Regions from separate parts of the Halodesulfovibrio sp. genome, predicted to be linked through region 3. Evidence: predicted binding sites of a transcription regulator. Region 3 holds the regulator's gene; each other region holds the start of a gene.
The links. Region 3 encodes sigma-54, which starts transcription at its own class of promoters, with help from an activator protein. Its sites were predicted from a motif close to CTGGCACGGNNNNTGCTT; they were not measured.
Positions count from the first base shown of each region.

Region 1 (2,275 bases), on a different contig from region 3:
GTGGAAATAGAGCGGCAAAACATCTGCATTCGTTTTACGGATGATACGCGCTACACTTCTATTCCAGACAGGATCAACAATACCGCCCATCTTTGGCTGAAGATGGGAGACCTCTCCGGCAGGAAAAACAGCAAGGCTTCCGCCTTCCGCAACATGTGAAATAGCACTGCGAAGCCCCCGAATATTGGATCGTCGCGCTTCCTTTGTCTCAAAAGGATTGACTTCTATCATACAAGGGCGCAGTTCAGGCATGACACCAAGCATAAAATTAGCAAGAAACTTACAGTCTGGACGTAGCGGCAGCAGCTCCGCCATAAGCGCAAGCCCGTCGATACCGCCAAACGGATGGTTAGAAACAATCACCAAAGGCTTGTTTAACGGTATATCACTCAAGCCTTTGCCAATGGCCTCAACTTGAATATTGAGTAATTCAAGTCCATTCTGACAAAAATCAAGGGGATTTTCCCTTCTTGATATGCTATCATAAACATTAACCAAACCATCAACACGAGTAACATGCATCAACGGCTTTTTGATCGGCGCCAAAACTTTTTTAACCCTAGGCGGGATAAAATTAAGGTCAATATTTCCGTGCTCAATGCTCCGTCTCATCATAGCCAACCTCTCAAGGCTAAATTCACTAACGACACTGCGGTTACTAGATGTGCTTCCATCATATACTATATTTCAGGATAATAGAGTAAAATTATTACACCGCTGTTCCATTTGTGTAGCGGTTTTTAGTATTTTAATCGATAAAAAATCTTTTATTACAAAGCATTACAAGTTTGAAAAAAATTAGCCCATGCATTTTCTTTGTTACGCTCAAATGCACTTTGCCCCATATTTTTTATAAAGTACCAGCCTGTTATTTGTATAAATAACAAATTTGTAATTTAACAAACACACAAGCACGACCTATAGACACTACATTTGACAATATTGTCAAAACAGCTGATTTCAGAGTTTACTTTATTACAAAATTGTCATAAAAACCTTTTAACAGGAAAGGGCATTTTCTGTAACAACTTGATTTTACAGGATTGGCACTATCCATGCTTTATATTTTCGCAAAGCAAAACGCACACGCTTACAAGCAGCGTGTACCATTATATTGCGCGAATCAGTCCAAAGGAGAGATTTTCATGAGTGGATCGTTAGCAAGACTTAATGCCATTTCGGCAGTAAACAACACAACATCAACAAGCAAACCTTTAAACTTCATGGAAGAAAAGCCAACCAACCTTTTTGGTTGTAACGTGTTCAATGACAAAGTCATGCAGGAACACCTTCCAAAGGCTGTTTTCAAATCTCTCAAACGCACAATTGAAAATGGTGAACAGATGGACCCATCCATTGCGGATGCGGTAGCTTCTGCAATGAAAGAGTGGGCACTCTCACGCGGAGCCACACACTACACACACGTATTTTACCCGCTGACCGGTCTTACTGCTGAGAAGCATGACAGCTTCCTTGAGCCAGACGGACGCGGTGGCGCAATCGCTCAGTTCTCCGGCTCTACTCTTATTCAGGGTGAACCTGACGCATCCAGCTTCCCTAACGGTGGACTGCGCACAACATTTGAAGCACGCGGTTACACAGCATGGGATTTAACGAACCCTGCGTACCTTCTGGAAAATGACAATGGCGTTTTCCTGTGTATCCCTACTGCGTTTGTTTCATGGACAGGCGAAGCACTGGATAAAAAGACTCCACTTCTTCGTTCAAACCAGGCAGTACATACACAGGCAAGCCGTCTGCTGAAACTGCTCGGTCACGACGATTTCGGTCGCATTCAGAACTACGCCGGTGTTGAACAGGAATACTTCCTTGTAGACCGCAACTTCTACTTCTCACGTCCAGACCTGTACCTTGCCGGACGCACACTCTTTGGTGCAAAGCCTGCCAAAGGTCAGGAACAGGATGACCACTACTTCGGTACTATTCCTAAGCGCGTACTCGCATTTATGATTGAAGCAGAGCGCGAACTCTACAAACTTGGTGTACCTGTTAAAACTCGTCACAACGAAGTAGCACCGGGGCAGTACGAAATTGCACCGATGTTTGAAGATTCCAACCTTGCAAACGACCATAACCAGATGATTATGAGCGTGATGAAAAGCGTTGCAAAACGCTACGGTATGGCGTGCCTCATGCACGAAAAACCGTTTGCAGGTATTAACGGTTCCGGTAAACACCTGAACTACTCCATCGGTAACGGCAAATTCGGCAGCCTTTTTGAGCCGGGTGAAACCCCGCATGAAAATGCTCAGTT
Region 1 covers NZ_JAOARI010000002.1:248,580-250,854, forward strand. Annotated here, with positions in the region: gene N4A56_RS01150 (GNAT family N-acyltransferase) at 1-615, opposite strand, end outside; gene N4A56_RS01155 (glutamine synthetase III) at 1,146-2,275, shown strand, end outside.
Region 1: N4A56_RS01155 (glutamine synthetase III) is a predicted target of sigma-54. The motif match lies at 1,044-1,061, and genes of this name have one in related genera.

Region 2 (2,275 bases), on a different contig from region 3:
CCTTATATTGTTACATAAAAAAGCATAGTTAGGGAACTGAATAAAAAATAAGGCACTCTGTACTGAGAGAGATCTCAGTATAGAGTGCCTTGCTTTTTTTACAAACAATAAAAAGTAGTTATGCTGCAATATGTGCTAGCACTTCTTTTGCTGCTTCATGTTCGGGGTCAATGCGTAAAATTTCTTTGAATTCAGCAATAGATTCTTCTTTACGGTCAGTAGAGAAAAGACAAGTTGCGTAAGAGAAGCGTACTGCTGTGTCAGTATCGTCTTCTTCTAAGGCGCGGGCAAATGCTGGAAGAATTTCGTCGATACGTTCTGTGCTGTATCCCTGCTGAAGCAAGCAGTTGAGTGCTACTTTGTCCACAGGGTCAATGGATAATGCTGTAAGGAAGTGGGTAAAACTTTCATCGTTTCTACCCTGTTCAGCAAGAACAAGACCGATACCTGCGTGTGCCCGTGCACTTTTTTCCAGTGTGGCAGCTTTCATATATAATGTTAATGCGGAGTCATAGTCTCCGTCAAAAATACATACTGCCGCAAGCCCCAAAAGCGGTTCAGCAGATTCGCTGTTAAGCTCCATAGCGCCTGTAAAGCATTCAACTGCTTTCTGGGTATCGCCTAATGCGAGATTGTATTCGCCAAGTACTTTTAATGTCTGGTAATCGCTCATGCTGTATCCTTATTTAGTTTAGCTAAATCCCCACAGGGTTACACGATTAGGCGTGTAGGAAAATAGTTCTTCTTTTGAGTGGTTACAGAAAATTAAGCAACTACTGTGCCAGTAAATACTCCTATCCCCTTTGTATCTGTGACAAATCTCCGTCACTTTTCCGTACCTGCTATTATAAAAAAATGACAATTTCTAAAAAATATAAACAAAATCAACAATATAAAAAAGTGGAACACCTTTTGCTTTATAATAAGTGCTGTTGGCAATTTTACAAAAAAACTGTCGGCAAGATTTTTTAGTGAAAGGGAGGATACCTGCATGAAAGGTTTATTTGAAACTCATACACTGCTCAGTGCAAAAGTTATGGACATGCAGTTGCAGCGTCAGAATGTTGTCATGAGTAACATGGCTAACATTAAGACCCCGGGGTATCTCGCTCGTAGGGTGAAATTTGAAGAAGATCTTCAAAAAGCGCTGAATATTGATGGTCGTGGCAAAATGACCCGTACTGCCGGTAACCATGTTCCGGCGGCGTTTGATCCGAAAAACTTCGGTCCTGAATGGGAAAAGAAAATGCCGCTTCGTGTTGTTCACGGTGAAGACCGCGTGGACATGGATAAAGAAATGGCAATTATGGCTAAAAACACCATGCGCTACAACACACTGGCAACAGTGGTAAAAAGCAATTTTGACGGAATGAAAAACGTCATTTCAAGTGGAGCTAAATAATGGATTTCATGACAGCACTCGATATCGGAGCTTCTGCGCTCAGTACTGAGCGTACAAGCATGAACATTATTTCAATGAACCTTGCAAACGCTAAAACAACACGCACACCGGAAGGTGGTCCTTACAGACGTAAGACTGTTGTGTTGCAAGCAACTGAAGTTGATCATCCTTTCAGCAAGCAGATGCAGTCTGCAATGGATAGAGACCTGCGTGGCGTACGTGTACAGCAGGTTGCTCAGGATGACCGCCCGCTGAAGCGTGTTTACGAGCCGGGGCATCCGGACGCTAATGAGGAAGGATACGTTTTTTATCCGGACATTAACGTTGTTGAAGAAATGGCAAGCATGATGACTGCCCAGCGCAGCTACGAAGCAAACATTTCCTCAATGGATGCTGTCAAAACTATGTATAACAAAGCGTTAGAGCTTGGTCGCGGCTAAGCCGGTTAGTCAGGAGTAAGTCATGTCTATTCAGAATGTTGGAATGAAAGCATATTCCGAAGCATTAAATAATTTTGCCACTGGCAACAAAAAGGTGCAGCAGTCCACTGCATCCGAAGAAAAGCCAAGCACATCCTTTTTGGAAACTGTTGAAGCATCTGTGAAGAAAGTAAACGACATGCAGCAGGAAAAAGCTGTTATGGTTGAGTCTTTTGCCTCAGGTGAACAGCAAAACGTACACGAACTTATGATTACGTTGCAAAAAGCAAGTGTAGCTATGAACCTTACGTCTGCCGTGCGTAACAAAGTTCTTAGCGCATACAACGAAATCAGCAAAATGCAGTTCTAGTCCACACTGTTATATCGCCTTTTATTAACTGTATTTTTCGGAGTAAATAATGTCCCCCATGTTAAACGATGCAGTCGATCGCAC
Region 2 covers NZ_JAOARI010000035.1:120,077-122,351, reverse strand. Annotated here, with positions in the region: gene N4A56_RS14090 (tetratricopeptide repeat protein) at 119-673, opposite strand; gene flgB (flagellar basal body rod protein FlgB) at 992-1,402, shown strand; gene flgC (flagellar basal body rod protein FlgC) at 1,402-1,842, shown strand; gene fliE (flagellar hook-basal body complex protein FliE) at 1,865-2,191, shown strand; gene fliF (flagellar basal-body MS-ring/collar protein FliF) at 2,241-2,275, shown strand, end outside.
Region 2: flgB (flagellar basal body rod protein FlgB) is a predicted target of sigma-54. The motif match lies at 901-918, and genes of this name have one in related genera.

Region 3 (2,275 bases):
TTTGCTAAAGCGACGTTTGGCATATGCTTTCAGGTGATTGGAAGGCTCAAAGTTCTTGAAAGTGAATACGATGTTCATGGTGCCTCCTAATAGGATACTTTTGAAACCCTGTGAGTCAGCTGGTTTCGCTTCTAGAATACCACCTTTCTCTTGGATGATGAAGGGATATTCATTGCGGTACGGTATTTTGCAACAGTTCTTCGTGCAATGTTAACCTGTAGTTTTTCTTTTAAGATTTCTCCGATTTTTTCATCGCTAAGTGGTTTTTTAGTATTTTCTTCACTAATGAGTTTTTTAATGAGGGCTTTGACGCTCTCTGATCCGACCTGACTTCCATCATCAAGGCCAATTGCACTGTTAAAAAAGAACTTTAACTCAAAAATACCATGCGGGGTCGAAATATATTTATTTGTAGTAATTCGGCTGACGGTAGATTCGTGCATGCCGATATCATCTGCAATGTCTTTCAAAATAAGTGGTTTCAGCGCTGTCACACCATTTTGAAAGAATTCTTTTTGATATTTTATAATGCTTTCGACTACTTTATATAAAGTTCGTTGGCGTTGGTACAGACTTTTTATAAGCCAGGATGCAGAACGCATTTTGTCCTGATAGTAGTCTTTTTCTTCAGCATTCGTGGTTTTAGGAAGCTGCTCGGTTAACTCACTCAGCTGCAACTGCGGCAATCCGTCTTCGTTTAAAACGATGACAAAATCGCCTTCATATTCATAGATGTAAACATCTGGAGAAACATACTGCGCCTCTCCACCACCAAAGCGTGCACCCGGCATAGGGTCAAGACTTTGGATTACATCCAAATATTCTTTGAGATCTTCGAGAGAAATTTTGTATTTACGAGCAAGCGGTTTGTAACGACGCTTTTCCAAGTCTTCGAGATGATTTGTAACGATATCTACAAGAATTGGATCACGGTCATAGTTAAGCGCTTTAATTTGAACGAGCAGACATTCCTGCGGGGTGCGAGCAGCCACACCAACAGGGTCAAACTGCTGAATATGTTCGATCATTTCTTCAACAGTTTCTGTATCGCTTTGAGCAAGCTGCGCTAGTTCTTCAACTGATACATGTAAGTATCCGTTAGAACTAATGCTGCTTATGATAACCTCTCCTACTTTAATTTGTTCTTCAGTAAGCGGAGAAAGCATCAACTGCCAGTTCAAGTGTCCATCTAACGTTGGAGCAGGAGCAAGACGAGCTTCGAAGGAGCTCATTTCTTCTAGTGCTTCAGATTCTCGCATTGAGACCTGTTTGGTAGTGCTTGAAAAATCACCGAGATAGTCTTCCCAGTCAGCGTTATTAGAAAGCTCTTTATCATAAGCTTCCTGTTCATCTTTACGCTGTTCTGTAGCGGAAGTTTTGTCTGGATTGGCGGCTTCTTCCAAGGACTCTTCCAAAAAAGGATTCTCCAGCAACTCTTGCTGAACGGTTTCAGCAAGTTCCACGCGGGAAAGTTGCAGCAGTTTGATTGCCTGCTGTAACTGCGGAGTCATTACAAGCTGCTGAGCAAGTTTCAATTGTTGGCGAAGTTCAAGAGCCATATATAAGAATGTCCTATGTGGTTCGACTAGCTAAAAAGCTGAAATATAATGTATGAGTACTGCCTATCAAAAAACATTCCAAATCACATAACTAATCTCTTTTTTGCCATATAGGAACGTTATATGCAACAAAGAAAAAAGCCCGTTAGACGGGCTTTTTTGTGTTGCAAGGTCGCAAATTATATTTTTTATCAGCACACTAGAGTGTGAAACCTTCGCCAAGGTAGACACTGCGCGCCTTCGGGTTGTTTACAATCTCTTCCGGCGTACCGGAAAGAATAATTTGTCCTTCGTACACAAGGTTCGCACGGTCACAAATTTTTAGTGTTTCTCGAACATTGTGGTCGGAAATGAGTACGCCCATTCCTTTGTCACGCAGCTTACGAATAATATCCTGAATGTCATCAACCGCGAGAGGGTCAATGCCTGCAAAAGGTTCATCAAGAAGAATAAACTTAGGATCACGAATAAGTGCGCGTGCGATTTCGAGACGTCGACGCTCGCCACCTGAGATATGCATAGCGTGTGTGTCACGGATATGCGTAATCCCAAATTCTTCCAGCAACTCTTCTTCACGTTTTTTTTGATCGGCACGCGAAAGTTCTGTCTGTTCTAAAATAAGCTGCAAGTTTTGCGAAACTGTTAATTTTTTAAAGACAGAGCTTTCCTGCGGAAGATAACTTAGACCAATTCGCGCACGTTCATGGAGTGGCCAG
Region 3 covers NZ_JAOARI010000032.1:118,306-120,580, forward strand. Annotated here, with positions in the region: gene raiA (ribosome-associated translation inhibitor RaiA) at 1-78, opposite strand, end outside; gene rpoN (RNA polymerase factor sigma-54) at 132-1,559, opposite strand; gene lptB (LPS export ABC transporter ATP-binding protein) at 1,759-2,275, opposite strand, start outside.